DNA from 3 places in the Streptomyces achromogenes genome. Region 2 is predicted to be linked to each of the others. Evidence: riboswitches for the same ligand, from Rfam matches in the RefSeq annotation. Region 2 holds a riboswitch; each other region holds the start of a gene.
What was found. Region 2 has a riboswitch for cyclic di-AMP ahead of QF032_RS28975 (M23 family metallopeptidase). Riboswitches for the same ligand answer to the same signal wherever they lie in the genome.

Region 1: it holds a riboswitch for cyclic di-AMP, as region 2 does, so the genes downstream of both, QF032_RS06585 (C40 family peptidase) here and QF032_RS28975 (M23 family metallopeptidase) in region 2, are expected to answer to the same signal.
Region 3: it holds a riboswitch for cyclic di-AMP, as region 2 does, so the genes downstream of both, QF032_RS16570 (LysM peptidoglycan-binding domain-containing protein) here and QF032_RS28975 (M23 family metallopeptidase) in region 2, are expected to answer to the same signal.

What each region holds. Positions count from the first base shown of each region.
Region 1 covers NZ_JAUSYH010000001.1:1,491,225-1,501,167, forward strand. Annotated here, with positions in the region: gene QF032_RS06575 (ATP-dependent Clp protease proteolytic subunit) at 1-288, shown strand, start outside; gene QF032_RS06580 (hypothetical protein) at 296-601, shown strand; cyclic di-AMP (ydaO/yuaA leader) riboswitch at 980-1,150, shown strand; gene QF032_RS06585 (C40 family peptidase) at 1,154-1,627, shown strand; gene QF032_RS06590 (ATP-binding protein) at 1,752-2,234, opposite strand; gene QF032_RS06595 (helix-turn-helix domain-containing protein) at 2,449-3,303, shown strand; gene QF032_RS06600 (DUF397 domain-containing protein) at 3,313-3,561, shown strand; gene QF032_RS06605 (8-amino-7-oxononanoate synthase) at 3,609-4,736, opposite strand; gene bioB (biotin synthase BioB) at 4,885-6,132, shown strand; gene QF032_RS06615 (adenosylmethionine--8-amino-7-oxononanoate transaminase) at 6,125-7,414, shown strand; gene bioD (dethiobiotin synthase) at 7,417-8,133, shown strand; gene QF032_RS06625 (helix-turn-helix transcriptional regulator) at 8,470-9,943, opposite strand, start outside.
Region 2 covers NZ_JAUSYH010000001.1:6,457,720-6,467,662, reverse strand. Annotated here, with positions in the region: gene QF032_RS29010 (thymidine kinase) at 1-356, opposite strand, end outside; gene QF032_RS29005 (alkaline phosphatase family protein) at 412-1,602, opposite strand; gene QF032_RS29000 (DUF5998 family protein) at 1,602-2,198, opposite strand; gene QF032_RS28995 (hypothetical protein) at 2,277-2,711, opposite strand; gene QF032_RS28990 (bifunctional acetate--CoA ligase family protein/GNAT family N-acetyltransferase) at 2,758-5,571, opposite strand; gene QF032_RS28985 (HPr family phosphocarrier protein) at 5,750-6,031, shown strand; gene QF032_RS28980 (GntR family transcriptional regulator) at 6,156-6,851, opposite strand; gene QF032_RS28975 (M23 family metallopeptidase) at 7,039-7,797, opposite strand; cyclic di-AMP (ydaO/yuaA leader) riboswitch at 7,812-7,978, opposite strand; gene QF032_RS28970 (M16 family metallopeptidase) at 8,194-9,582, opposite strand; gene QF032_RS28965 (M16 family metallopeptidase) at 9,579-9,943, opposite strand, start outside.
Region 3 covers NZ_JAUSYH010000001.1:3,708,281-3,718,223, forward strand. Annotated here, with positions in the region: gene QF032_RS16555 (DUF501 domain-containing protein) at 1-121, opposite strand, end outside; gene QF032_RS16560 (FtsB family cell division protein) at 152-628, opposite strand; gene eno (phosphopyruvate hydratase) at 768-2,063, opposite strand; gene QF032_RS16570 (LysM peptidoglycan-binding domain-containing protein) at 2,399-3,097, opposite strand; cyclic di-AMP (ydaO/yuaA leader) riboswitch at 3,101-3,283, opposite strand; gene QF032_RS16575 (LysM peptidoglycan-binding domain-containing protein) at 3,489-4,547, opposite strand; gene QF032_RS16580 (cytochrome P450 family protein) at 4,765-6,090, opposite strand; gene QF032_RS16585 (nucleoside triphosphate pyrophosphohydrolase) at 6,235-7,245, opposite strand; gene QF032_RS16590 (SurA N-terminal domain-containing protein) at 7,459-8,103, opposite strand; gene QF032_RS16595 (hypothetical protein) at 8,293-8,925, opposite strand; gene QF032_RS16600 (hypothetical protein) at 8,939-9,286, opposite strand; gene QF032_RS16605 (glycoside hydrolase domain-containing protein) at 9,321-9,943, opposite strand, start outside.

The DNA.
Region 1 (9,943 bases), 5.0 Mb from region 2:
AAGCGGTTCGCCCTGCCGGGAGCGCGGATGACGGTCCGCCAGCCGTCGCTGCCCGAACCCGTCGAGGGCCAGGCCAGTGACCTGGCCCTCCAGGCCGAGGAGCTGGCCCGCACCCGCGCGGCCCTGGAGGGGATGCTCGTGCGGCACACCGGGCGGACGCCGGAGCAGGTGACCGCGGACATCGAGCGGGGCACGTTCCTCACCGCCCCGGAAGCGGTGGCGTACGGCCTGGTGGACGGGATCATCCCGAGCCGCAAGGCGTCCGCCGGGGCGCAGGGCGGGAGGTGAGCCGGCGATGGTGCCCGAGCTGCCGCCGCTGCCCGCGCTGACCCGCGCGGAGGCCGAGCTGATCGACGGATACCTCGACGTGGTCGACATGCTCGGCCGCATCAACCCCGCCCACCACGGGGACACCTATCGCGGGCTGCGCGCCGCCCAGGCGCTGGTGAGCAAGGCCGCCGCGCTGCGCGACGCGCTGACGCTGATGCACCAGCGGGGCGAGAGCGAGCTGCACGCGCAGACGCTCGCCCGGGCGCTGCGCGTCCTGGACGGGGAGCGCCGCACGGCGCGCGTCACGCTGCCGCCGCTCGCCGAGAGTTGACCCGGGGCGGCACCGGTCCGCACGGCCCCGGCCCCGACGTGACGTCCGGGCCGGAGTCGAAACGACCCAGAAGGCGTACCCCCGTTCGGCAGAACCCCTCCTGTTCTCCCGGACGCCCAGAAGTTGCGCAGAAGGGCGCTCCGCGGGTGGAACAGGAGGCGTCGTCGCTGGTGGGAGGCCCTGAGGGGACTCGCCAGCTGATCACCCGTCAGAGTGTTCACCCGAACGGCTGAGTGGTGAGTAACCCCACAAATCCCCGGTTCCGTTGGGATTTTCGGACATCCGTGAGCCAAGATCCCTGTCTGACGACAAGCCCCCGCCACAAGCGGCGGGGCGGTCCGGGTGGACGCCGAGTCCTGCCGCCTCCCGGATGACCGGTCGACAGGAGTGCATCGGCAGGAGTGGAGGACCCAGGCACGACGGGTCGCCGGAACGGTCACGCCATGACCGGGCCGAGCAGCCCTTGGGGTGAAGCCGCTGACGCGGCCGGGCAACTTCGCCAGCCCGAATCCGACAGGTCATCCTTCACAGGCGGCTGACGAAGGGTTGCGCATGACTGCGCTCAATCGTGTCCCGTCGCTCATGGCCCGGGCCGGTACGGCCTCGGCGTTCGCCATCGCCGCCGTCGGCGGCACGGTCGTGGTCCCGGGGCTCGCTCCGGACGCCGCGGCCGCCACACCGGCGACGAAGGCGCTGCAGATCGCGGCCTCCAAGAAGGGTGCACCGTACAAGTACGGGGCCACCGGGCCGAAGAGGTTCGACTGCTCGGGACTCACGCTGTACTCGTTCAAGAAGGCGGGCAAGAGCCTGCCGCGGACGGCGGCCCAGCAGTACAACAAGACGAAGCACATTTCGGCGTCCAGCCGCAGGGCGGGCGACCTGGTGTTCTTCCACTCGGGGTCGAACGTGTACCACGTCGGGATCTACGCGGGCAAGGGCAAGATCTGGCACTCGCCGAAGACCGGGGACGTGGTGAAGCTGCAGAAGATCTGGACCAAGAGCGTCTGGTACGGCCGGGTCCGCTAGGGGCCGGCCCAGGTACTGATCCGCCCGGTCCGCCGGGCCGGTACCTGGGCGCCGATCTGCCGGGTCCGCCGAGCTGTCGGGCCCACTGACCTCCCGGGGCCGTGCAGGGCGTCCTGACACGCCTTCACCGTCCCGGGAGCTCACCCTCCGCCGGGACCGCCAGGACCCCGGCTGCCGGCTCCGCCGCCGGGACGGTCCACGGGAGCTCGACGACGACCGTCTTGCCGCCCTCCCTCGTGGGCCGCACTCTGAGTCTGCCGCCGGCTTCCGCGGTCAGCCAGCGAATGATCACCATGCCTCGGCCGTTGTCCTGCTGGACGGCGGCCGGCAGTCGTTGCGGGAAGCGCGGATGACTGTCGGTGACCCCGATGCTCAGCCGTTCGTCGCGGTCGAGGGCCAGGTCCACCGTGAAGGTGGGCGACTGGCCGAAGGTGTGCTGTACGGCGTTGGTGGCGAGTTCCGAGACGATCAGACGGACGGCGTCTGCCGCCTCGGCGTCCGCGGGCAGGCCCCACTCGCCGAGGGTGCCGGCCACGAAGGCCCGGGCCGTGGAGACCGAGGCGGGATCGCTCGGCAGAGTGAGGGTTGCTTCCAGGTGATCTGCCATGGCGACGTCGTCCCTTTCCCACGGGACCGGAGCCCGACACGGTGTGGATTGGTTCGAGTACGGTCCCGGACTGGTGCTTCTTCGCCAGACTGCCATCACCACGCCGGTCACGGGTGGCGATCCACCAAGATGTGCATATATCTGTCGCCCGATGCGGTGAACTCTGCGACGACAGAGCGTATTTGGTCGGCCTGTCAGGAGTAAGGAGGAGCCCATGCAGCACGGACCGGCGGTGCGCCGCCGCAAGCTGGGCGCCGAACTGCGCACTTTACGCGCCCGGGCGGGTCTCACCAGTGGTGAGGCGGCCCGGCTCGTGGGGTGGCACCAGTCCAAGGTGAGCCGCATCGAGACCGGCGTCAGTGGATCGAAACCGGCCGATGTGCGGTTACTCCTCGACGCCTACGGTGTGGCCGATCAGCAACTGCGGGAGCTGATGCTGGCATTGGCGGGCGACGGCGGCGGCCGGGACCACTGGTGGCACGCCTACCGTGGGGTGCTGCCGCCGGCCTACCGGGACTTCATCAGCCTGGAGTCCCAGGCCAGCGCGATGCGCACCCTGGAGACGACCGTGGTGCCGGGCCTGCTGCAGACGCCCGAGTACGCGCGCGCGGTGACCGGCGCCGCCGTCGAGGGCCTCGACGAGGAGCAGCTGGACACCCTGGTGGAGGTGCGGCTGGCCCGCCAGGACGTACTGCGTGCGCAGCCGCCGCTGGAGCTGAACGCGGTGCTCGACGAGTCGGTGCTGCGCCGCGAGGTGGGCGGCCCCGAGGCGATGGCGCGCCAGCTGCGACGGCTGGCGGAGGCCTCCCGTTTGCCGCAAGTGAGCCTTCAGGTGCTGCCGTTCACCGCGGGTGCGCATATCGGGGTAACCGGCCCGTTCGTTATCTTTTCATTTTCGCGCACTTCTGATCTGGATGTGGTTGTTCTCGACCACTTGACGAGTACCCTCTATCTCGAACGGAAAGAAGACCTCCAGGCCTATGCCCAGGCCTTCAACGCCCTTCGGGCGCACGCACTTTCGCCCGGGGAATCATCGGATTACATCGCCGCGATCGCCGGCGGCGCGTAAGGAGGCACCATGTCCGCAGTACCGCGGAACGTACCTTCCCGTACCGATCCCGACCGTCTCCCGCAGGTGCGGTGGCTGCGCAGCAGCTACAGCACGGGAGCCAACAACTGCGTCGAGACCGCCCGGCCGGACCGCGGCCCCTGGGCCGGTCTGCTCGCCGTACGCGACTCCAAGGACCCGGCCGGTCCCGCCCTGCTCTTCTCCCCCGAGAGCTGGACGGGTTTCACCGACTCGCTTGGCCGACCACGCCGCACCTGACGGCGCCCCCACCCGTCACCGGCGACCCACGGTCCTGTCCCGCCGACTCATGGCCGTGTCTCGCCGATCACCCGCACAGCGCGTTCCAGCTCGGCCCCGGAGAGGTCCGCACGGGCGGTGAGCCTCAGGCGTGAGATGCCGTCGGGCACGGAAGGAGGCCGGAAGCAGCCCACGGCCAGGCCTGCCGTCCGGCAGTCCGCCGCCCACCGCAGCGCCTCCTCCGGGGACGGCGCCCGCACCGAGACGACCGCGGCGTCGGGACGCACCGCTTCCAATCCCGCGGCCGTCAGCCGCGTGTGCAGTTCGCCCGCCACCGTACGCGCACGTGCCGCGCGCTCCGGTTCCCGGCGCAGCAGCCGCAGGGCCGCCAGCGCGGCGCCCGCAGCCGCCGGGGCGAGGCCCGTGTCGAAGATGAACGTGCGGGCCGCGTTCACCAGATGCTCGATCACCCGCGCGGGGCCCAGCACGGCGCCCCCCTGGCTGCCGAGCGACTTGGACAGCGTGAGCGTCACGACGACGTCGGGGGCGCCCGCGAGGCCGGTAGCCTGCGCGGTCCCCCGGCCGCCGTCCCCGAGCACGCCCAGTCCGTGGGCGTCGTCGACGACGAGGCCGGCGCCGTGCTCCCGGCAGGCGGCGGCGAGGCCGGCCAGCGGGGCCGCGTCGCCGTCGACCGAGAAGACCGCGTCGGAGACGGCCACGGCCGGGCCGTCGTGGGCGTCGAGCGCCTTGCGCACGGCCTCCGGGTCGTTGTGGCCGACGACCTGGACGGCGCCGCGGGCCAGCCGGCAGCCGTCGATGAGCGAGGCGTGGTTGCCCGCGTCGGAGACGATCAGCGAGCCGTGCGGGGCCAGCGCCGTGACGGCGGCGAGATTGGCCGCGTAGCCGGAGGAGAAGACCAGGGCGGCCTCGAAGCCGCAGAAGTCCGCCAGCTCCCGCTCCAGGTCGCCGTGCAGCTCGGTGGTGCCGGTGACGAGGCGCGAGCCGGTGGCGCCGCCTCCCCAGGTGCGGGCGGCGGCCGCGGCGCCCTCGACGACCTCGGGATGACGGGCCAGACCCAGGTAGTCGTTGCTGGCGAGGTCGAGCAGCGGCGAGTCGGCCGGACGCGGCCGCAGCGTCCGCACGAGTCCGGCCCGGCGGCGCAGCTCCGCCTGCTCGTCGATCCAGCCGAACGCCATGGGTCCTCCGGGGCTTTTGTAGGTAGCGGACAGACACTAGCGGCAGGGCCGCCCGCCCACGGTGTGGCAATACCCACACGTCGAACCGGGTGTGTTGTGTGATCCCTACCTTGGCCCGGAGCGGGTGCGTAGGACAGGATCGGCTCTCATGGACCTGCTGAACACGCTGGTGGACAAGGGGCTTCGGCGCGAGCTGCCGACCCGCGAGGAGGCTCTGGCCGTCCTCGCCACTTCCGACGACGACGTGATGGACGTGGTGGCCGCGGCCGGGAAGGTGCGCCGGCACTGGTTCGGCCGACGGGTGAAGCTCAACTACCTCGTCAACCTCAAGTCGGGCCTGTGCCCCGAGGACTGCTCCTACTGCTCCCAGCGGCTGGGCTCGACGGCCGGCATCCTGAAGTACACCTGGCTCAAGCCCGACGAGGCCTCGCAGGCCGCCGCGGCGGGTCTCGCGGGCGGCGCGAAGCGGGTCTGCCTGGTGGCGTCCGGGCGCGGGCCGACGGACCGGGACGTCGACCGGGTCTCCGACACCATCAAGGCGATCAAGGAACAGAACGAGGGCGTCGAGGTGTGCGCCTGTCTGGGCCTGCTCTCCGACGGCCAGGCCGAGCGGCTGCGCGAGGCGGGCGCCGACGCCTACAACCACAACCTCAACACGTCGGAGTCGACGTACGGGGAGATCACGACCACACACACCTACGCCGACCGGGTGGACACCGTCACCAAGGCGCACGCGGCGGGCCTGTCGGCCTGCTCCGGACTGATCGCCGGCATGGGCGAGACGGACGAGGACCTGGTGGACGTCGTCTACTCGCTGCGCGAGCTGGACCCGGACTCGGTGCCGGTCAACTTCCTCATCCCGGTCGAGGGCACGCCGCTGGCCAAGGAGTGGAACCTCACCCCGCAGCGCTGTCTGCGGATCCTGGCGATGGTGCGGTTCGTCTGCCCCGACGTCGAGGTCCGCATCGCGGGCGGGCGCGAGGTCCATCTGCGCACGATGCAGCCGCTCGCGCTGCACCTGGCCAACTCGATCTTCCTCGGTGACTACCTCACGACCGAGGGCCAGGCGGGCAAGGCCGACCTGGAGATGATCGCGGACGCCGGGTTCGAGGTGGAGGGCGCGGAGCAGGTCACGCTGCCCGAGCACCGGGCAGCGGCGGGCGGCGGCTGCGGGTCCCACGAGGGCGGCGGCTGCGGCTCCCGGGAGGCATCGGGGTGCGGTGCGCACGAGGGCTCCGGGTGCGGCTCGCACGAGGGCGGCGGCGTCTGCGGCTCCGTCCCCGCGGCGACGGCCGCCTCGGCTGCCCCCGCCGCCGCGTCCGCCGGCGAGGCCCGCACCGACCTGGTCGCCGTGCGCCGCCGCGGCGCCGGCACCGATCTCGCGCCCAATGCCTGAGCCGTCCCCGCTCGCCGTGCCGGAGCTGCTGGAGCTCGACCGGCGGCATGTGTGGCATCCCTACGGTCCGATGCCCGGCCGGGCCGAACCGCTCGTCGTGGAGTCGGCGAGCGGGGTCCGGCTGCGGATGGCGGACGGCTCGGGCGAGCTGGTCGACGGCATGTCGTCCTGGTGGTCGGCGATCCACGGCTACAACCACCCGGTGCTCAACGACGCCGTGCGCGAGCAGTTGGGACGGATGAGCCACGTCATGTTCGGCGGGCTCACCCACGAGCCCGCCGTCCGGCTGGCGAAGCATCTTGTCGACATGTCGCCCGACGGTCTCGAGCATGTCTTCCTCGCCGACTCGGGTTCGGTGTCGGTCGAGGTCGCCGTGAAGATGTGTCTGCAGTACTGGCGCTCGCTGGGCCGTCCGGCGAAGCGGCGCCTGCTGACGTGGCGCGGCGGCTACCACGGCGACACCTGGCAGCCCATGTCGGTGTGCGACCCCGACGGCGGGATGCACGACCTGTGGACCGGGGTGCTGCCCCGGCAGGTGTTCGTGGACGCGCCGTTGGCGGAGTACGACGAGACGTACGCCGATCAGCTGCGCGCGGCCGTCGAGCGGCACGCCGACGAGCTGGCCGCGGTCGTCGTGGAGCCGGTGGTGCAGGGCGCGGGCGGGATGCGGTTCCACTCCCCCGGGTATCTGCGGGTGCTGCGCGAGATGTGCGACGCGCACGACGTGCTGCTGGTGTTCGACGAGATCGCGACCGGTTTCGGCCGTACGGGCGCGCTGTTCGCGGCGGAGCACGCCGCGGTCACGCCGGACGTGATGTGCGTCGGCAAGGCGTTGACCGGCGGCTATCTGACGATGGCGGCGACGCTGTGCACCTCCCGGGTGGCCGAGGGGATCTCGCGGGGCGAGGTGCCGGTGCTGGCTCACGGGCCGACGTTCATGGGCAACCCCCTCGCCGCGGCCGTCGCCTGCGCCTCGATCGAGCTGCTGCTCGGACAGGACTGGCTCGCGGAGGTCAAGCGGATCGAGTCGGGCCTGCGGGACGGCCTCGCGCCGGCCTCACGGCTCCCGGGCGTGCGGGACGTGCGGGTCCTCGGCGCCATCGGGGTCGTCCAGCTCGACCACGAGGTGGACATGCGGGCCGCCACCGCGGCGGCCGTGCGCGAGGGCGTCTGGCTGCGGCCCTTCCGCGACCTCGTCTACACGATGCCGCCGTACGTCACCGGTGACGCGGACGTGGCACGGATCACGCGCGCGGTGTGCGCCGCGGCGCGGGAGGGGTGAGCATGCCGATCCTGGTGATCACGGGGACGGGCACGGAGGTCGGCAAGACGGTCACGACGGCGGCGGTCGCCGCTGCGGCGCTGGCGGCGGGCCGGTCGGTGGCCGTGCTGAAGGCGGCGCAGACCGGTGTGGCACCGGGCGAGCCGGGGGACGCCGAGGAGGTCGCGCGGCTGGCGGGCGCGCTCACCGCGGTCGAAGTCGCCCGCTTCCCCGAGCCGTTGGCTCCCGCGACCGCGGCGCGGCGGGCGGGTCTCGCGCCCGTGCGTCCGGGCGACGTGGTGGAGGCGGCGCGGAAACTCGCCGTGGAGCACGACCTGGTGCTCGTCGAGGGGGCGGGCGGGCTGCTCGTGCGGTTCGACGAGGCGGGCGGCACGCTCGCCGACGCCGCTCGGCTGATGCGGGCCCCGGTGCTGGTGGTGTCCTCGGCGGGGCTGGGCACACTGAACACGACGGAGCTGACAGCTCGTGAACTGCGGGCGCGCGGGCTGGAGTTGCTGGGCGTGGTCATCGGCGACTGGCCCGACTCGCCCGACCTGGCGATGCGTTGCAACGTCACCGACCTGCCGGACGTCGCCGGGGCCCCGCTTCTGGGGGCGCTGCCGGCGGGTGTGGGGGCGCTCGCTCCCGCCGTCTTCCGCGCGGCGGCCCCGGGTTGGCTGGCGCCACGGCTGGACGGGACGTGGGACGCCGACGCCTTCCGGGCCGGCGCCGCGCACTGAGTCGGGTTCGCGCGGCATCGCCGACTTTCCGTCGCGCAGCGCTCGCGGGTCCGGCAAGGGGCCCGCGGCCCTCCACGTGCGGGCGGCGGGCTCAGCCGGGTCCGCGAGACACCGGCCGGCCGGCCCGCGACTCGGCGTTCGCAGCTCTCACGAAGGGACCACGGGCCTTCCGGGTGCGGGCCGCAGGCCGAGCCGCGTCCGCGAGACACCGCCGGCTGTCCCGCGGCACGGGCTCGCCGGGGGCGGCGAGGGGACGCGTGAGTGTTTTCGGGCCGGGGTGAGCGTGCGTTCGACCCTCGGGAGCGGGCGGGCCGGGCGTCGCGCGGCGGTGGGACTTCATGGACCCGACGGGCGGGCGTCGTCCGGGGCGCCTCGGCCCTCCGGTGGCCCGGACGTCGTCCCCTGCGCGTCGGCCTGGGCGATCAGCCGGACGAGCTCGATGCGGGAGCGGATGCCCAGCCGGTTGAAGACGCCGCGCAGGTGATGGTCGATGGTGCGATGGCTGAGGGCGAGCCGGACGGCGATCTCCCGGTTCGTCGCGCCCTCGGCGGCCATCCGGGCGATCAGGAACTGCTGGGCCGTCAGCAGGACGGCCGGGCTGTCCGCCCCGCGGGCCGGGGTCGCGGGGGCGCCGAGGGCGCGGAGCTCGGCACGGGCCGCTTCGGCGCAGTGCGGGGCGCCGAAGGCCTCGAACGCCTCCCGGGCGCTGTGCAGCCGGTCGCGGGCCTCGGCACGGTGGCGGAGCCTGCGCAGGGCGCTGCCGAACAGCAGCTCCGTGCGGGCGTGTTCGAAGGGGCGGGCGCCCTCGGCGTGCAGCTCGAGCGCGGTGCGGTAGTGCCCGAGGGCGTCGGCGCCCGGGGTGAGCAGGGCGCGGCAGCGGGCGCTGAGGGCCAGTTCGTCGGCGCTGCGGACGGCACGGGCCCAGCGGTCGTAGTCGGCGTGCGCGGCCCGGGCGACGCGCGTGTCGCCGGTGCGCACGGCGGCCTCGACGTAGTGCGGGGTGGCCGAGTGGCGGACCGCGCGGTGGCCGTGTCCGGGTCCGAAGGCGGCGAGGGCGCGCAGCCGGGCCGCGGCGGGGCCGTAGCGTCCGGTGCCGAGGTCGAGGAGGGCGAGCGCCCACTGGGCGAGCGCGGCGGGCAGGCCCAGGCCGTGGGCGAGGGCGTGGGACCGGGCCGCGGCGGCGCGCCTGCGGCACAGGTCGCCGTCGCCGGTGAGCGCGGCGAACATGGCGAGGGCGGCCTGGAGATGACAGGCGCCGTTGTCCTGGCCGGTGGCCTGCGCCTGCCGTAGCGCGTCCAGCGCGGCGGCCTCGGCGGCGCGCGGCCGGCCGGTCCAGAAGTCGGCGTGGGCACGGAACTCCAGCGCCTGCGAGACGAGGGCGGTGAGACCGCGCGTGCGGGCTGCGGCCGCCGCCCGCACGGTGGCGGTCGCGGCCCGGGGGTGGTCGCCGAGCATCAGGGCGGCGACGCCCGCGTGCAGCAGGTCGGTGGGGTCCCCGCCGGGGCCGCATCTGCCCGCGGTCGCCTCCAGCAGGTCACGGGCGTCCTCGTAGCGTCCGTCGACGGCGGCGGCGATCCCGCTCAGCACCCCCGGTGGGTCGACGCCCAGTTGCCGTGCCGCCGCCACCGCCTCCCGGCAGCGCCTCAGGTCGCCGGTGTAGACGGCGGCCTCGGTGGCGCGGGCCAGCAGGGGCGCGGGGTCGGCGCAGGCCGACGCTCCCGTCAGCAGCGCGTCGAAGGCCTCGGCGGCGTGGCCGGTGCGCAGGGCGAGGACGCCGGTGAGGGCGTCGGCGTCGGTGCGGGCGGCCAGG
Region 2 (9,943 bases):
AAGTCGGTGGTGATACCGAAGGCGTAGACGTCGACGTCCAGGTCGTCGACCACGCGCGCGAGCTGGTCGATCTGCTCCTCGGCGAGGAACTGCGCCTCGTCCGCGATCACGTAGTCCGCGCGCCCGCCCTGCGAGAGGTGGTCGACGAGATAGGCGTACAGGTCCTGGCCGTCCTCGACCTCGACGGCGTCGGTGACCAGGCCGAGACGGGAGGACAGCTTGCCCTCGCCCGCACGGTCGTCGCGGGTGAAGATGATGCCCTGCAGGCCGCGCGCGGAGCGGTTGTGCTCTATCTGGAGAGCCAGCGTCGACTTCCCGCAGTCCATGGTTCCGGAGAAGAACACCAGCTCGGGCATGGGGAGTTGAACGCCTTTCGGTGAAGTGCGGCGGAGCGGGGACGGGTCTGGGGCTTCAGGAGCGTACTTCGAGCAGGGGGACCAACTGCTCGGCAGGGGTCATGGAACCGTGGTTGCCGACCATCGACGACTCCTTGGGCTCCCGCTCGGAGGCGATGAGCAATACGTCGTCCCGGGCGGCCGCGATCACGTCGCCGAGGCGGGCGTGCACCCGCTCGTCGATCCGTGGACCGAACCAGCCCGCGTCGATCGCCTCCTCCCGGGAGGCCACCCAGAACTGCTCGCCGAGGACCTCGCGCCAGCAGGTCAGGACGTCGTCCGCGGCGCCCGGGACGGCGTAGACATGGCGGGCGCGGCCTTCGCCGCCGAGCAGGGCGACGCCGGCGCTCAGTTCCCAGTCCGCGTCGAAGTCGATCCGGTGCTCCTCGTCGAAGGGCACGTCGATCATGCCGTGGTCGGCGGTGACGTAGAGCGCGCTGCGCGGCGGGAGCTGCTCGGCCAGACGCTGGACCAGCCGGTCGACGTACATGAGCTGACCGCGCCAGGTGTCGGAGGCGACGCCGTAGCGGTGCCCGGCGCCGTCCAGTTCGGCGTAGTAGGTGTAGACGAGGGAGCGGTCGCCGGCGGCGAGCTGCTGGGCGGCGCAGTCCATGCGCTCCTCGCCGGTGAGCCGCCCGTGAAACGTTCCGCCGCTGAGCGCGACCTTGGTCAGCGGGGTGTTCTGGAACGCGGGGGACGACACCTGGGCGGCGTGCACGCCCGCCTTGTGGGCGAGCTGGAAGACCGTGGGATAGGGCTGCCAGACGCCCGGCGCGGTCCACGGCTGCCAGCGGAGCTGGTTCATCAGCTCGCCGGTGGCGGGGTTGCGCACGGTGTAGCCGGGAAGGCCGTGCGCGCCCGGCGGGAGGCCGGTGCCGACGGAGGCGAGGGACGTCGCGGTGGTCGCCGGGTAGCCGGCCGTGAGCGGGCGTCCGGTGCCCCCGCGCGAGCTGCCGAGGAGCGCGTGCAGGTAGGGCGCCTCGTCGGGGTGGGCCTTGATCTGCTCCCAGCCGAGGCCGTCGATCAGGAAGACGCAGTTACGGTCGGCCGGCGTCAGTTCGGGGATCGCCGCGGTCGTGCCGGGCACGCCCATGCCCGCCGCCAGCGTGGGGAGCAGGTCGGCGAGGGAGCCGGAGCCGTATGCGGGGACGGGCGCGGAGGCGACGGCGAGCGGTTCGGGAAAGTCCCAGGAGGCCTGCTGCGTCATCAGCGGGGGACGTCCGCTGTCGCCTCGGAGAGCGCCTGCGCGAAGGCGAGCGCCTGGCGCACCGTCTCCGGGCCGTCTCCGGCCTCGCTGACGCGCAGGCTGAGGTCGTCCGCCGTCGAATTGCCGGTGTAGCCGTGGTCGGCGTCGCAGTTGGGGTCGCCGCAGGCGGCCGGCTCCAGGTCGATGCGGGAGACGGCGCCCCAGCCGATGGTCAGCACCACCTCGCGCGGCAGGGTGCCCGGCGTGTACGACTCCGGGTTGGCGACCACGCGGCTGAGGACGACCGACGAGATCCGGCCGAGCTTCACGGACTCCGTGGACGTCGTGGCGTACGGCGTCGGGGAGGTGGTGTCGGCGGCCTGCTCGTCGGTGTGGCTGACGATGAAGCGGTTGCCGGTGAGCACCAGCACCGTCACATGCCGGCGCACCTCGTTCTGGTCGAACGTGGTCTCCTGGTGAACCAGGTACGACCGGATCGGATCGCCGCCGACGGCGGCCTCCACCGCCTCGGCCACGAGGGCCGGGTAGTAGCCGCTGCGCTCGATCGCCGCGCGCAGCCCCTGGGTCGTCGTACTGGTCTTGGCCATGGGGTCCATCCTACGGGGACCCACTGACTGCGAGGTGCCTCTCGCGATCGCTTCCGGGGGCCGGGAGCAGGCGCGGGGCGCGTCTTCTCAGCGGTGGGGCCGGCGCACCCACGGGGCGAACCGCTGCCCGGGGGGCGCGTCCTCGCGCGCGTACCTGAGCACGTGCTCCCGGACGATCTCGAGCCGCTCCGCGGCCACGAGGCAGGGGGTGGGATCGGGGCCGCCCGCGTCCGCGTCGAACGCGGCCACCAGCGGGGGGCGTTCGCCGAGGCGGCACTCCAGGCTCGCGAGTTCGCCGGGCGTCGGCTCCCGGAACACGGGGTCGTGGAAGGCCGCCGGACAGGCCACGAAGGCGGGGTCGGCGAAGACGAGTTCCAGGCCGTGGTGGTACGCGAGGTCCGCGCCGGCCGCCAACCGGAACTCGCCGGGGGTCCAGGCCACGACGTCCCAGTCCCACCAGGACCCCTCGGGCAGGCCGACCGCGGGGTGCCGCACGGCCGCGGGGACCCCGGCCTCCGGCATCCGCGCCGGCTCTCCCCCGTCCTTCGGCACCCGGGTCTGCCGTGCGTCAGTACACCGGCAGGGTCCGCGGACCGAGGTCGTCGCGCGCGGGCGGGGGCGCGAGGCGGACGGACGCGCCGAGGACGCTCAGGCCGTGCGGGGCGACGACCACCGGCTCCAGGGTGACGGCGACGACCTCGGGGTGGTCGTCCACCAGTCGTGAGACGCGCAGCAGCAGCTCCTCCAGGGCCCTGGTGTCGACGGGCGTCGAGCCCCGCCAGCCGAAAAGGAGCGGGGCGGTCCGGATCGAGCGGATCAGCGACGTCGCGTCGCGGTCGGTGACAGGAACCAGTCGGTGCGCCATGTCCCCGAGGAGCTGCGAGGCGGCTCCGGCGAGCCCGAAGGACAGCACGGCCCCCGCCGCCGGGTCGATGACCGCTCGTACCACGGTGTCGACCCCGCGCGGCGCCATCGCCTGGACGACCGGCCGGAGCTCCTGGGGCCGCCCGAAGAGGTCGGTCAACTCGGCGTAGGCTCGGCGCAGTTGCTCCTCGTCGGCCAGGTCGAGACGGACGCCGCCCAGGTCGGCCCGGTGCCGCAGGTGCGGGGCGGTGGCCTTGAGGGCGACGGGGTAGCCGAGATCGGCGGCGGCCCGCGCGGCCTCGTCGGGAGAGGGCGCGGGGATCGCCCTGCGGATGCGGACGCCGTAACGGCCGAGCAGTTCGCCGGTCTCCTCGGCGCCCAGGGTGAGTCCCTGCCCGCGTGTGAGGAGCCCGTCGATCAGCGCGGCGGCGCCCCGCTCGTCGATGTCCTCGTACTCGGGCACCCTGCCCGGGTCCGCCGCCTCACGCCGCCACTGGGCGTACTTCACGGCCTCGGCGAGGGCGCGGACGGCGCGCTCGGCGGCCGGGTAGGCGGGGATGAGGTGCGCGCCCTCGGGCGCCTCGACGACGGGGGGTTGCAGCGGCCCGGCGTCCTGAGCCGCGACGCGCGCGCGTGAGGTCTCCTCCGCGCGCGGTGCGGTGCTCGCGGCGGCGGACAGCGCCGCCGCGAGGCCGCCGAGCTCCACGTGCACCACGAGCACCGGTTTGGCCGGAGCCGCGGCCGCCGCCGAGCGCAGGGCCTCGGCGAGTTCCGCGTCGCCGGGCGAGCTCTCCCCGATCGCCGGGATGGCCGTCACCACCACCGCGTCGCAGCTCTCGTCGGCCAGGGCGCGCGCCAGTGCGGCGTGGAAGTCCTCCGCCGCGGCCTCGGTGGTCAGGTCCAGCGGGGGCAGCGGGCGCAGCCCCTCGGAGAGGCAGGCGTCGTACGTGAGCAGTCCGAGGGACTCGGAGTTGCCGAGGATCGCGACGCGCGGTCCCGTCGGCAGCGGCTGACGGGCGAGGAGCAGGCCCGCGTCGACCAGTTCGGTGATGGTGTCCACGCGGATCACGCCGGCCTGCCGCAGCAGCGCCGACACCGTCGCGTGCGGCAGCCGCGTGGCCCGTACGGCGTGCCCCTGCGGGGCGGAACCGGCGCCCTGGACGACGACCAGGGGCTTGGCGGCCGCGGTGCGCCGGGCGAGGCGGGTGAACTTGCGCGGGTTGCCGATGGATTCCAGGTACATGAGAGCGACGTCGGTGTCGGGGTCGTCGTACCAGTACTGGAGGACGTCGTTGCCGGAGACGTCCGCACGGTTGCCGGAGGAGACGAAGGTCGACACGCCGGTGACGCCGGTGACCCCGCCGCCGCGACGGTGCAGCCGGGACAGCAGCGCGATGCCGATGGCGCCGGACTGGGCGAACAGGCCGATCCGGCCCGGCCTCGGCATCTCGGGGGCGAGGGAGGCGTTGAGTCGCACCTGAGGCGAGGTGTTGATGACCCCGAAGGCGTTGGGGCCGATGATCCGCATGCCGTACGCGCGTGCGTGGCGTACGAGTTCGCGCTGCCGCTCGCGCCCGTCGGGACCGCTCTCGGCATAGCCGGCGGAGAGGACGACGAGTCCCTGAACGCCGTGTTCGCCGCACTCGGCGACGGCAGCGGGCACCTGCTCGGCCCGGACGGCGACGACCGCGAGGTCCACGGGCTCCGCGATGTCCCGCATCGAACGGTGGGCGGGCACCCCGTCCAGTTCCTTCAGATCCTCGGGAAAGGCCTGGTTCACGGCGTACAGGCGGCCGGTGAACCCGGCCCCCTGGAGATTGCCGAGGACGCTCCGGCCCACTCCGCCCGGGGCGCGGCCGACGCCGACGACGGCGACCGAGCCGGGTGTCAGGAGCCGCCGTACGGAGTGCGCCTCGGCGCGCTGTTCCCGCGCGCGCTGCACGGCGAGGGAGCGCTCGGTGGGCTCGAGGTCGAACTCCAGGCGGACGACGCCGTCCTCGAAGCTGCGCTTCTGGGTGTAGCCGGCGTCCGTGAACACCTTGATCATCTTGTTGTTGGCGGGGAGCACCTCGGCGGCGAAGCGGCGGATGCCGCGCTCGCGGGCGACGGCCGCGATGTGTTCGAGGAGCGCGGAGGCGACGCCGCGTCCCTGGTGGGCGTCCTGCACGAGGAAGGCCACCTCGGCCTCGTCGGCCGGCGCGGAGGCGGCCATGCCGTCGGGGCCGATGCGGTCGTACCGCACGGTGGCGATGAACTCGCCGCCGACCGTGGCCGCGAGTCCCACCCGGTCCACGAAGTCGTGGTGCGTGAAGCGGTGGACGTCCTTCGCGGACAGGCGCGGGTAGGGCGCGAAGAAGCGGTAGTACTTCGACTCGTCCGAGACCTGCTCGTAGAAGCTGACGAGGCGCTCGGCGTCGTCGGCGGTGATGGGACGGACGCGTGCGGTGCCGCCGTCGCGCAGCACCACGTCGGCCTCCCAGTGGGCGGGGTATTCGTGCCGGTCCGACGCGCTCTGCATGGGGCCCACACTACGGCTCGCTTCCGACGGCAGCGCGAGGCAGTCTGGAGGGCGCACGTCGGGTCGAGGCCGCGATCCGACGGCCACATGGTGACGGGACACCCAGGGACCGTCCCTCACACGCTTCACGTGTGGAACACTGGTCTAGACAACCTGAGACACCGAAGGGCAGCATCACATGGCTGAGCGCCGCGTCAACGTCGGCTGGGCCGAGGGCCTCCACGCCCGCCCCGCTTCCATCTTCGTCCGGGCCGCCACGGCCGCAGGCATCCCCGTGACGATCGCCAAGGCCGACGGCAACCCCGTCAACGCGGCCTCCATGCTGGCCGTTCTCGGCCTGGGCGCCCAGGGCGGCGAGGAGATCGTCCTCGCCTCCGAAGCCGAGGGCGCGGACGCCGCGCTCGACCGGCTGGCGAAGCTGGTCGCCGAGGGTCTCGAGGAACTCCCCGAGACCGTCTGAACACCGCCGCATTATGCGGCGAAGGGCTCGTCCGAATTACCGGGCGAGCCCTTCGCATTTCCCGTCCACGGGCAGCATGAGTAATCCCCCGTGAATTACTCCTTCTTTGTATACGGCTCCCGTGTTAATGCCGCAGACCGGTCATGTTTACGGGAGGTTGCGAAGTCCTCACACGGTCGGCGCGCTCCGGCCCCTTGGAAAAGCGCAACCGGTGCGCGAGCGTCGCGCGCTCGGTGTGCAGTGCCGTGACCGCCCGCGCGCGCTCCCCGTCGCCGCGCGTCACCGCGTCGACGATGGCGCCGTGCTCCGCCCAGGACGCCACGGGATCGGCCGGCGCCTCCACCGCGTACATCCAGGCGATCTTGTGCCGGAGCTGGGTGAGCATCGACGCGAGGGCGGGGCTCGCGGAGGCCTGGGCGAGCGTCTCGTGGAACCAGCCCCCCAGGGAGCGCAGATCATCGCTGTTGCCCCTCCTGGCCCGCTCCTGGCCCAGCCGTACGAGGCCGCGCAGCACCTTCAGATGGGCCTCCGTGCGCCGCTGGGCGGCCCGGGAGGCGCCGAGCGGCTCCAGCAGCAGCCGCATCTCCAGCAGGTCCGCGGCCTCCTGCTCGGTGGGCTCCGCCACGCACGCGCCCGCGTGCCGCCGGGTGACGACGAAGCCCTCGGCCTCCAGCGTCCGCAGCGCCTCGCGGACGGGGACACGCGAGACGCCGTAGCGACGGGCGAGGAGTTCCTCGGTGAGGCGGCTGCCGCGTTCGTAGACACCCGCGACGATGTCGTCCCGGATGGCCGTGCACACCGAGTGCGCCGGAATTCGCATGACGGACCTCCGCCTTGATCCCCGTAAAACGTCGACGGTTGACGTGTGTTCCGTGACTCTATTGCAATGGGCGGGAATTTCCGACGGGGAGCCGGAATCCAGGGATATTTTTTGGACAGCAGGGCCCCGAAAACGGCGAAAGCCCCGGCCGAGAGGCCGGGGCCGAACGATCTGTCGCCGTCCGTCGTCAGACGTTGACGCCGTGCTTGCGGAGATAGGCGACCGGGTCGATGTCCGAGCCGTACTCGGGGGTCGTGCGGGCCTCGAAGTGCAGATGCGGGCCCGTGACGTTGCCGGTGTCGCCGGACAGGGCGATGCGCTGTCCGGGGGTGACCGTCTGGCCCACCGACACCTCGATGGACGACAGGTGGGCGTACTGCGTGTACGTCCCGTCGTGCATCTTGATCACGATCTGGTTGCCGTAGGCGTCGCCCCAGCCGGCCTCGACCACGGTGCCGGAGCCGACCGCGTGCACGGTGGTGCCACGGGCCGCGTGGAAGTCGACGCCGGTGTGGCTCCCGGAGGACCACAGCGAGCTGCTGGCCTGGTAACCGGTGGAGACGTAGGAGGCGGTGATCGGCAGCACGAAGGTGTTGAGGCGCTTGCGCTCGGCCTCACGGGCGGCACGCACGCGTGCCTCGCGCTCCTCCACGGCCTTCTTCGCGGCGGCCTTGCGGGCGGCCTCCTCGAAGGCGGCCTTCTTCTGCGCGGCGACCTGCTCGTCGACCTGGTCGGCGACAGACTCGGCGATGGACTCGCCGGCGGTGACGACGGGGATCAGACCGGTCTGCTCGGGGGTGGGCTGCTCGGCCGCGAGGGCCGGGGTGGAGGCGACGGTGGCCATCACACCGGTGGTGGTGAGCGCCGCCACGCCGACCGCGCGAGCGGTGGAGCGCTGCATCCGGCTGGGCCGGCGGTGCTTCCCGGTGGCGCAGGTGAACGCCATGAAGTCAGGGGTGTCCTTTCCTTCCCTCTCGCCTACCGGGTTAGCTGACGGGTTCGGAGCAGGAAGGTCTCCTACGGACCCCCTCGCGTACACGCGGGCGTCCGATTCACCCCAGGGACTTCACATGTGGGTCCCCGGCTCCCCTGGCTCGCGCCGTACGGGGACTCGGCGATGACTGTCCGGTGCCGCGGCTGCGGCGCAGTGCCTGACGGACAGCCCGGATGAAGCTAAGCGGCGAGGGGATCAATCCTCAAACGGATCACGGTTTTTGTAGCGCATCCCACACGGCAGACAGGCAACCTCCGCCTCAATTCGGACAAACAGAAGCCCTGGTGACGCTCGGTCGACCAGGGCCCTGCGCGTGCGTGCCGTTGCCGTTGCCGCGGCGGTCGGCGGCTACTCGGCGGTCACGACCTTCACCTCGCCGATGCCGAGGGCCTCGACCGGCTCCTTGATCTGGGCCGCGTCGCCCACCAGGACCGTCACGAGACGGTCGACCGGGAAGGCGTTCACGGCCGCCGCGGTGGCCTCCACCGTGCCGGTCGCGGCGAGCTGCTGGTACAGCGTCGCCTGGTAGTCGTCGGGCAGGTGCTGCTCGACCTGGTCGGCCAGCGTGCTCGCGACGGCCGCCGCGGTCTCGAACTTCAGCGGCGCCACCCCGACCAGGTTCTGCACGGCGACGTCGCGTTCGGCGTCGGTCAGTCCCTCGGCGGCGAGGGTGCGCAGCACCTTCCACAGGTCGTCCAGCGCGGGACCGGTGTTCGGGGTGTCGATGGACCCGCTGATGGCGAGCATCGCGGCGCCCGAGCCGTCCGGCGCGGACCGCAGGACCTGCCCGAAGGCGCGGACTCCGTAGGTGTAGCCCTTCTCCTCACGCAGGACGCGGTCCAGACGGGAGGTGAGGGTGCCGCCGAGGCAGTAGGTGCCGAGCACCTGGGCGGGCCACACACGGTCGTGCCGGTCGGCGCCGATCCGGCCGATCAGCAGCTGCGTCTGGACGGCGCCCGGGCGGTCCACGATGACGACCCGACCGGTGTCGTCGGCGGTCACCGGCGGTACCGGCCGCGGTTCGGCGGCGGAGCCCGTCCAGGTGCCCAGGGTGTCGCCCAGGAGTGCGTCCAGGTCGACGCCGGTGAGGTCGCCGACGACCACGGCGGTGGCCGTCGCGGGGCGGACGTGCTTGTCGTAGAAGGCCCGGACGGCCGCGGAGTCGATCTTCTCGACCGTCTCGGCGGTGCCCTGCCGCGGACGCGACATACGGGCGGTGGCCGGGAACAGCTCCTTGGACAGCTCCTTGGCGGCGCGCCGGGAGGGGTTGGCCAGCTCGTGCGGGATCTCGTCCAGGCGATTGCGCACGAGGCGCTCGACCTCGCTGTCGGCGAACGCGGGCGCCCTGAGGGCGTCCGCGAGCAGACCGAGGCCCTTGGCCAGGCGCGAAGCCGGGATCTCGAGGCTGATACGGACGCCGGGGTGGTCGGCGTGCGCGTCCAGGGTGGCGCCGCAGCGCTCCAGTTCGGCGGCGAACTCCTCGGCGGAGTGCTTGTCGGTGCCCTCCGTGAAAGCGCGCGCCATGATCGTGGCGAGGCCGTCGAGGCCGGCCGGTTCGGCGTCCAGCGGTGCGTCGAGCAGGATCTCGACGGCGACGACCTGCTGGCCGGGGCGGTGGCAGTGCAGCACCGTCAGGCCGTTGGCCAGGGCGGTGCGCTCGGGCGCCGGGAACGCCCACGGCTTGGCCTCGCCCGCCAGGGGCTGGGGGTGGAAGTCCATCGTGGCGAGCTCGGTCACCGGGCCGCCTCCTCGTTCTCGTCCTGGTCGGCGGGGGCTTCGGGGGCGGTCGGCTCGTAGACGAGCACCGCGCGGTTGTCGGGACGCAGGCGGGCCTCGGCGATCTCCCGCACCTCCTCGGCCGTCACGTCCAGCACCCGCTGGACCGCGGTCAGGGCGAGCTGCGGGTCGCCGAACAGGACGGCGAACCGGCACAGTTCGTCGGCGCGGCCGGCGACCGTGCCGAGGCGGTCGAGCCACTCGCGCTCCAACTGGGCCTGGGCGCGTTCCATTTCCTCGGCCGTGGGGCCCTCCGCGGCGAACCGGGCGAGCTCCTCGTCGATGGCCTCCTCGATGACGGGCACCTCGACGTCGCCGGACG
Region 3 (9,943 bases), 2.7 Mb from region 2:
ACGGGCAGCGGTGCGCGATCGCGCGCAGGCCGCGCGGCGGGCGTCCGAGCTGCTGCTTGAAGGCCTCGACGTCCGCGTCGGTGGGCTCGGTGCGCGGAGTGGTCGGCGGGGGCGTCTGCATGCCTGTCTTTCCATCGGTGAAGTCGGTCGGTCAGCGGTCGGAGGCGTCGGACTTGTCGACCCCGTCCCAGACGTTGGAGTACCAGGGGCGGTCGGCCGCCCCGAGGTCGGCGCGCGAGCGCCTGACGGCGTCCGGGTCGACGACGATGTAGCCGGTCTCCCCCGGCAGCACGTAGTGCAGCCGCAGCCGGATCTGCTGCTCGGCGTACGCGTCGTCCTGCCAGCGCGCCTTGAGGTCGCGCAGCTGCTCGACGCGCTCGCCGGCCTGCTGCTTCTCGCGCTCCAGGTCGGCGATCTCGGCGCGCTGGGAGACGTACTGGCGCATCGGGTAGGCCAGGGCCACGATCAGCGTGCACAGCACGAGCGCCAGCAGGGCGGCTCGGCCGGTGAGGCGGGAGCGGCGGGCCTGGCGTTTGGTCTGCGAACGGTAGACGCGGGCCGCGGTCTGCTCGCCGAGCAGCTTGATCCTGGTCGCGGTGGAGAAACGGTCCCGGTCCTTCACGGCCATGTGCTGCGCCTCCCGTCTCCCACGTGCGTACGTCCCCGCACACGGTACGGGACCGAGTACGGGGACGTTCGTGCGACTGGCTAGGCCTTACCCCGGGTGGGGTCAGCCGTTGCCGCGCTCAGTGATTCGCGAGCCGAGCTCAGTGGTTCGCGGAGCGGAACCGCGGGAAGGCGGAGCGGCCCGCGTACACCGCGGCGTCGTCGAGGATCTCCTCGATGCGCAGCAGCTGGTTGTACTTGGCGACGCGGTCCGAGCGGGCCGGGGCGCCGGTCTTGATCTGACCGCAGTTCACCGCGACGGCGAGGTCGGCGATGGTGACGTCCTCGGTCTCGCCGGAGCGGTGGGACATCATGCACTTGAAGCCGTTGCGCTGGGCCATCTCGACGGCGTCCAGGGTCTCGGTCAGCGAGCCGATCTGGTTGACCTTGACGAGCAGGGCGTTGGCGGAGCCCTCCTCGATGCCGCGGGCCAGGCGCTCCGGGTTGGTGACGAAGAGGTCGTCTCCGACGATCTGGACCTTGTCGCCCAGCTTGTCGGTGATGACCTTCCAGCCGGCCCAGTCGTCCTCGTACAGCGGGTCCTCGATGGAGACGAGCGGGTACGCGGAGACGAGCTCCTCGTAGTACTCGGTCATCTCGGCGGCCGAGCGGGACTTGCCCTCGAACTCGTACTTGCCGTCCTTGTAGAACTCGGACGCGGCGACGTCGAGCGCGAGCGCGATCTGCTCGCCGGGGACGTAACCGGCCTGCTGGATGGCCTCGATGATGAGGTCGAGCGCGGCGCGGTTGGACTCCAGGTTCGGGGCGAAGCCGCCCTCGTCGCCGAGGCCGGTGGACAGGCCCTTGGTCTTCAGCACCTTCTTGAGGGTGTGGTAGACCTCGGCGCCCCAGCGCAGGGCCTCGGAGAAGGACTCCGCGCCGATCGGGGCGATCATGAACTCCTGGATGTCCACGTTGGAGTCGGCGTGCGAGCCGCCGTTCAGGATGTTCATCATCGGAACGGGCAGCAGGTGCGCGTTCGGGCCGCCCAGGTAGCGGAACAGCGGCAGGTCGCTGGCCTCGGAGGCGGCGTGCGCCACGGCGAGCGAGACGCCGAGGATCGCGTTGGCGCCGAGCGAGCCCTTGTTGTCGGTGGCGTCCAGGTCGAACATGGCCTGGTCGATCAGGCGCTGCTCGGTGGCGTCGTAGCCGACGAGCTCCGGGCCGATCTGCTCGATGACGGCGAGGACGGCCTTCTCGACGCCCTTGCCCTGGTAGCGGTTCGGGTCACCGTCGCGCAGCTCGATGGCCTCGAAGGCGCCCGTGGAGGCGCCGGACGGAACGGCGGCACGACCCGTGCTGCCGTCGTCGAGGCCGACCTCGACCTCGACCGTGGGGTTGCCTCGGGAGTCCAGGATTTCCCGGGCTACGACGACGTCGATGGACGGCACGAGCATCTCCTTCATGGGATGTGACGCTGAAAGTGCGCGGCGCGTGGCCTTGCGCCTAGAGCCTAACCGTCTCCGGAGCGTCGGCCACCGACCGACCGTCCCGTGGACGGACTGACCGTACACATTGTTCCTTCCCGGAACAAAGCGGCGGCGGGAAGCGGCCGGAAAGACCCGGAAATCCACTGCGCGAACCGGGAGGGCGCAAGAGAAAACCCCGTCCCGGTGCGTACGGGGGAACACGCACCGGAACGGGGGGCTGTGGGGACGGGGGGACCGTCACGAGGTCCTCGGGGCGCCGGCCTTCACCAGGAGGGCACCGTGGCCGCGTCGGCGGCCGGCCGTCACTTCAGGTGCAGCTGCTGACCCGGGTAGATGAGGTCGGCGTCCTGGACGATGTCCTTGTTCAGCTGGAACAGCTTCTGCCAGCCGCCCTCGACCTTGTGCTTCTCGGCGATGGAGCTGAGGGTGTCGCCCTTGACGACCTTGTACTCGCCGTCGCCCTTCTTGACCTTCTTGCCGGTCGGGGTGGTGACCGTCTTGGACTTCTTGGCGGCCGCCGGACGGTCGGTGGAGCGGGAGCTGCTCTTCTGCTCGGTCGAGCGGGAGCTGCTGCCGCTGTCCGACGAGCCGGAAGAGCTGTTGTTCGAGGCGCCGGCGCCGTCGTAGGAGGCGCCGGACAGGCCCTTGCCGCAGACCGGCCAGGCGCCCTTGCCCTGGCCCGCGAGGACCTTCTCGCCGATGGCTATCTGCTGGGCCTTGGAGGCCTGGTTGGCCTGCGAGGCGTACTGCGTGCCGCCGTACGCGGCCCAGGTGGAGGACGAGAACTGCAGGCCGCCGTAGTAGCCGTTGCCGGTATTGATGGACCAGTTGCCGCCGGACTCGCACTGGGCGACCGTGTCCCACTCGGAGGCGGTGGCGGCGGAGGCGTTGCCGGCCGCCATCAGCGGGGCGGCGATGGCGACGCCGGTGACACCGGCCAGAGCGGCGGCGCGGGTGGCCTTGGACGGACGGCGGTGCTTGCCCTTACCGGAAAACAGCATGGTGGATCCCCTCACCGACGCCTGCGAGGTGAGCTGTCGGGTTCGGGCCGTGTGAGTTGCCCGGCCACTCCTCCGCCGGAGCTTGCGCTCCGTGGGAGGGGTGACTTCACCCCGAGCCGCTCCGGCGATTTCCCGGTGCGGCACTTACCTTGGGTCCCCCGCTCCTGCCTACGGCGCTTGACGCGACGACTGTTCCCGGGCTGCCGCTGGCAGGATTCGGCGTTGCGACGGCCGGGGCTCGGGTTGCCGAGCGGTCACGACCGTAGACACGCGATCCGCGGAATTTCAAAGACGATCAGGGCTTCTGAGACTCATCCCACACTTTCACCAAATCGGACATTCGGCGCGAAGTGTGACGTGAACTCCCGCTGTTTTTCTTGGGCTTTGCGCCCTATTGGACGCCTGTGTCGAGGGTCTGACCGGGGGCGATGTCGCTCGGGTCGGCGCCGATGAGGTCCTTGTTCTCGGCATAGAGGGCACGCCATCCGCCATGGAGACCAAGGGAGTCGGCGATGGAGGCGAGGGAGTCGCCCTCCTGGACGACGTAGGTGGCCGCGGCATGCCGGCCCGCGGAGGCGGTGGACGCACCGCCCGCCTCGGTGTCGGCGCCCTTGGCCGCCGGCTCGTCGGCCGTGGCACCGCGATGACGGCCGGACCCGAGAGAGCCGGTGTCGACGAGGTTCCAGGAACCCACTTCCTGGCCCGACTTGTCCGAGTCGTCCGCTTCCGGGGTTCCCGTGGGCGAGCCGTCGGCCGCCCGCGGGTCACCCTGACGACCGGCGCCGCCGGAGTCGCCCGTGACGGCAGAGGGAGACGAAGGCGACGAAGGCGACGAAGGCGAAGCTGAGGGTGAACTCGTGGAATCACCGGATGAGTCGGATGATCCGGATGAGTCAGACGAACCGGCCGAACCGGTCGAACCGCTGGAGTCGGTCGAGCCGTTGCCCGAACCCGAGGAGCTCGACGACCCCGAGGAACCCGACAAGCCTCTGGACAGGTCGGACAAACCCGAGGAGCCGGACGATCCTGACGAATCGCCCGCCACGCCGGTGTCCACGGTCAGCGCGCCGTTCTCCTTGGTGAGCCCGGAGGTCAGCCCGCAGGTGCCCCACGCGCCGATGCCTTTGGCCGCGAGCACCTTCTGCGCCACGGCGATCTGCTGGTTGCGGCTGGCCAGGTCGGGGCTCGCCGCGTAGTCGAGCCCGCCGTAGGCCTTCCAGTCCTGCAGGGTCAGGCTCAGGCCGCCGGACTCGCCGTCACCGCCGTCGCCGGCACTCCACGAGCCCCCGGTCTCGCACTGCGCCACCTTGTCCCACACCGTGCCGTCCGCGGCGCTCGCGCCGGAGGCGGCGAACAGCGGGATGGCGATGGCGGAGCCGGTCACCCCGGCCGCGACGAGCAGCGCGGGGGCCTGGCGGGGGCGACGGTGACGACCGTTCCCGGAGAGCATGCGAGGGCCTTTCTCTGGACAGCAGTGCCGGCGCGGGCGAGTGAGCTGACGCGTCGCGCTGACGAGTGAACGTATCGGCAGACGATCACTTGTCACAAGTTAATGCCGCGCAGATCACGTGAAGATCACAGACTTGAGGATCGGTCACCTTTACTCCCTCTCATGGTCACAATCCGGCTGACGTCCCGTCAGGCCCGCACCGGTCGCGACACGGCCGTCAGGCGCCGGAGCCGGCGGCGGACGCGGGGGTGAACTCGACCGGCAGCGTGCGCAGGCCGCGCATGATGAGGCCGCCGCGCCACCTCAACTCGGCCGGTTCCACGGCCAGTCGGAGGTCGGGGAGCCGGGTGAGCAGGGTGGCCAGCGCGGTCTGGCCCTCCAGCCGGGCCAGCGGGGCGCCCAGACAGTAGTGGATGCCGTGGCCGTAGCCGAGGTGCTGGTTGTCACGGCGGGAGAGGTCGAGGGTGTCGGGATCGGTGAAGCGGGCCGGATCGCGGTCGGCGGCGGCCAGCACGACGAGGACGGGATCGCCGGGTGCGATGTCCTGGCCGCCGATGCCGACCGGCTCGGTCGCGAACCGCCAGGTGGCGAGTTCGACGGGACCGTCGTAGCGGAGCAGTTCCTCGACGCCGGTGGCGAGCAGGACGCGGTCGCCGCCGTCCTCGGTGAGGGAGCGCTGCAGGGCCTCGCGCTGGGCGGGATGGGTCAGGAGGGCGTACATACCGTTCCCGATGAGGTTCACCGTCGTCTCGAAGCCGGCGAACAGCAGGATGAAGGCCATCGCGGCGGCCTCGTTCTCCGTGAGGTGCTCGCCGTGGTCGGAGGCGCGGATCAGACCCGAGATGAGGTCCTCGCCCGGGGCGGGTTCGGCGGGAAGCTCCGCGCGCTTGCGGTGGATGAGCTCCAGCAGGTAGCCGCGCATCTTCTTGACCGACCGGGCGACGCCGCCCCTGGGGCCCCCGCCGTGCCGGATCATCATCCCGGCCCAGTCGCGGAAGTCGTCCTGGTCCTCCTCGGGGACGCCCAGCAGGTCGCAGATCGCGTAGATGGGGAGGGGGAAGGCGAAGTCGTGGATGAGGTCGGCCCGGCCCTCGGCGGCGAACCGGTCGATCAGCCGGTCCGTCAGCTCCTGCACGCGCGGCGCGAACTCGGCGACACGGCGCGGGGTGAAGGCCTTGCTCACGAGCCGCCTCAGCCGGGTGTGGTCCGGCGGGTCGATGTTGAGCAGATGCGTCATCAGCTCGGCCTTGCGCTCCCCGGGAATGCCGGTCCTGCCCCTGGCGTGGACGGGTTCGTCATGATGTGCGGGGTTCTTGGACAGCCGCGGGTCGGCGAGGGCCTGCTTGGCGTCGGCGTACCGGGTGACCAGCCAGGCCTCGACCCCGCTCGGCAACACGGTCCGGTGCACGGGGGCGTGCTCCCGCAGCCAGGCGTAGGCGGGGTAGGGGTCGGTGGCGAACTCCCAGGTGAAGAGCGCCGGCGCGGGCGGAACGTCGGCCGGGGTTTGCCGGGGCGGGTGGTTCGGGTGGTTCGGGTCGGTCACGACCCGACCGTAGCGGGCCTCCTGAGTGCGCGGTCACGCTCCCTCGCCCCAGCGGCGGGGCCGGGGACGGAGATGGAGACATGGCCGGGGCCAGTGACGTGGCCGGGGCCAGGGACATGGACGGGCCGGGGCCGGGGACGGGGCTTACGTCGAGGACGGGCGGTCGGGGGCGCCTTCGGTGGCCCGGATCGCGTCCCGGTAGGCCCGGGCGGCTGCCCGCAGCGCCGCCTCCGGGTCCACGCCCTCCGACTCGGCCCGGGCGGCGAGGGCGAGCAGTTCGTAGCCGATGCCCTCGGCGGCCGGCAGGGGTACGTCCAGCCCCGCCGTCCTGGCCCGCGCGGTCAGCTTCGCCGCGAGAGCCAGCGAGGGCTGGTGCAGCGGAACGCCGTCGGTCACCGACGCCCGGCGCTTCTCCGCCGCCTTCGTGCGCAGCCAGTGCTCCTTGACCTCCTCCGGTGTGGTGGCGGTGGCGTCGCCGAAGACATGGGGGTGGCGGTGGACGAGTTTGGCGACGATCGTGCCCGCGACGTCGTCGACGGAGAAGGGGGACTCCTCGTCCTCCTCGGCGATACGGGCGTGGAAGACCACCTGGAGCAGGACGTCGCCCAGCTCCTCGCGGAGTTCGTCGCGGTCGCCGTCCTCGATCGCCTCGACCAGCTCGTACGCCTCCTCCATCGCGTACTTCGCCAGGCCCTGGTGGGTCTGCTGCGAGGACCACGGGCACTCGTCGCGGATGCGGTCCATGACCTGGACGAGGTCGAGCAGCCGGGCGCCGGGCAGGTCGTAGGAGGCGGGGAGGAGTTCCAGCTCCGGCATCGACACCCGGCCGGAGCCCGCCAGCCGGGCCAGACCGTCCGTGAGGGCCGGTTCGCCCTCGCCGGTCGCCACCACCACGGCGGTGCGGCCGCCGGAGCAGGCGGCGACCAGCTCCTCGGCGGTCGGGGAGGTCTCCTCGACGGCTATGCCCGCGTCCCGCAGATAGGGCAGCTGCGGGTGCGCGCCGTCCGCGCACAGCACCTGGTCCGCCGCGCGCAGGGCCTGCCAGGCCGGCCAGGAGAGCAGACCGGGGGCGACGCGGTGGCTGGTGGTGAGCAGGACGACGCGGCCGGGGGCCGTTACTGCGACGTCGGCATCGGCGGAGCTGATTGCGTTCACACCCCGAACGTAACGCACGCCCGCCGACGGCCCCAGGAGTTGTCCACAGGGCAGGCCCGCCGGTCACACGATCACATGGTCATGCCGGCCGCAGGGGTGGGTCGCGGGGTCACGCACCCCTGCGGTGCGTGGGCCGCAGGGACGCGTGACCGGGCAAGGTCACTTCGACCTTGCAAGGTCACTTCGACCGGGCAGGGTCACCTCGATCGCAGGTCAGGTCGTCTGCTTGGTCCCGGTCGCCGTGACCTCCCGCACCCACGGGGTCTTCGCGTCGACACGGGCGACCTTCTGCGCGTCCCAGCTGCCGTAGCGCGGGTTGAGGTCGACGCCGAGGGCCTTGGACGCCTTGGACAGGGCACTCCAGAAGGCGGGCTGGCTGGTGTTCGTGCCCAGCTGGGCGGCGAGTTTCTGGGCCTCCAGCTGAAGGCGGAGGTTCTCGTCGAGGCGCTGCGGCGGGATGCCGTACTGCTGCAGCCACGCCGTCTCCAGGCCCTTCGCACCGCCCGCCTGCTGTTCCAGACCGGTCCGCATCTCCTGGACCTCGCGGGGGGTGACCGTGATGCCCGCGTCCTCGGCGGCGCGGTGCAGCACCTGGTCGAGGACCATGCCGTGCAGGGTGTCCCGGGCGAGCCCGCCGGTCTGGCTGACGGCCTGCGCGTACTGGGTGTCGTCGGTGACGGCCGCGCGCTGCGCGGAGCGCACCTCGTCCACCCGGCTCTCCAGCTGTGCGACGGTGATCCGCTGCCCCCCCACGACGGCCGCCGCGCCCGGATGCGCGTCGTTGCCGCAGGCGGTGAGGAGAGGGGCCGCCGCGATCGCGGCGGACAGCAGGAGCGCGGTGCGACGACGGCGGTGCAAGGAAGCCTCCCGAGGAGATTGTGCGGCGGTGCACAAGGTCTTGCGGTGATCGATGGTAGGCAGTGGCGCGGCTGCGGCCAACCCATTCGACCAACGATTCACCAGGACTTCCGGCACCGCCGCGCCCGCTCGCCTCCCGGTTGCCGCCCGCTCACCCCCCGGTTGCCGCCCGCTCGTCGCTGCGAACGGTCAGCTCGGCGCGTCCACGGCATGCTCGACCGCGTCCGCCACGTCGGCGCGCAGGGTGTCGCCCGTGGTCACCGCGTGGACGTTCCCGCCCGCGCGCGTGGTACCTCCCACCAGGACGAAGTCGACCTTCCGGTATTGCGGGGCCGTCGCCTCCACTGCGGTGACCTCGGGTTTTCCTACGGCCAGGACGACATCGCAGGAGCGCTGGAGGAGACCGTTGAGGAAGGGGCGCGCGTTGCCGACGCTCTGTTCGCCGGTCACCGGGGCGTAGCTCACGCGCGCGTGCGTCCTGAGAGAGGCGTCCTGCATGCCCTGCCAGACGGTGGCCGCCGTGGCGCCGGTGATGCCCTTGCCATCGGTGAGGAGGCAGGCGTCGACGTCGGTGTAGGCACGGGCACGGGTGTCCGGGACGGGGGCACGGTCGTCGTGGGAGAAGAGGAGGACGGCGGCCACCGCGAGGGCCGCGGCGGCCACGAGCGCGCCCGCCGAGACGGCGAGGACGCGCCCCCGCAGGGCGCGCAGCCACCTCACGGCGGCGCGCCCCAGAGCGAACGCCCGCCCTGCGCGCGCCTGCTTCGCCTTCCCGGACGTCGCCGACCGCGTCCGGGACACCTGTCTGACCTGCTTGCTCACCGCTGCCGTTTCCCTACTCCTGTGCTTCCTGCTTCGCGGCCGCGTGCTGCGGCCAGGTCCGCCACGCGTGGGTGGCGGCGCCGGCCGTCGACAGGCCGATCAGCAGCACGTCGAGCGCGAACAGCGCCCCGTGCGTGTCGACCGGTGTCAGTGACAGCTCGGTGACCCATGCCGCCAGTACCGCGCTGAAGGCGACGAAGGCCCACCAGTCGGCTCGGGAACGCCGGCGCAGGGCGAGGACAAGAAAGGGGACGGGGCACAGCAGTCCCAGGCTGAGGACGGGCAGCAGGGCGAAGCCCACCCGGGCGGCCGGCGTGCGCAGCGCCGCACCGGTCACCGCCCCCGCGAAGACGATCCTCATCTCCCGCACCTTCCCCGTCCTCGTGTGATCCGGTTCAGCCGACGATGGCGACCGGGGCGTCCCAGGAGTCGCGGTCCACGGTGATCGTGTAACCGCCGCGGGTCTCCTTGCTGTTGACCAGGTACTGGTGGCCGCGGCTGTGGCCGGTGAACTGGGTGGCGCCCCACGGCCAGTCCGTGGTCGTGGTGTCCTTCTTGTCCCACAGCGCGTACCAGAGGTTGCCCGGCAGGTCCGTCTTGTTCGTGGCGGTGGCGATCGCCTTGGCGCTGGAGCTGCTGAACCCGTAGTAGCCGGAGCGGTACGTCTTGGCGCGCAGCGTCTTGCTGAAGGAGCGGACGTACGCCAGCACGGAGTCGTTGCACGACTTGTTGGTGATGTCGTACGCCTCCATGTCGAGGTAGATCGGGCTGCCGGCCTTCATGCCGAGCGCGGCGGCCTTGGCGACGGCGTCCGCGCCGTCCTTGGCGCCGAGGGAGGTGGCCGTGGAGGCGGTGATCTTCTCGGGGCTGGAGCCGGTCTGGCACGGCGGCTGCGCGCCGACGTAGAGCGGGATGAGCTTCCAGCCGAGCGTGTTGACCGACTTCACCCAGGACGCGGTCAGGTTGGGCTGGGCGCAACCCCGGTTCTTGCCTCCGACGTAGACGGCGGCGCCGCTGT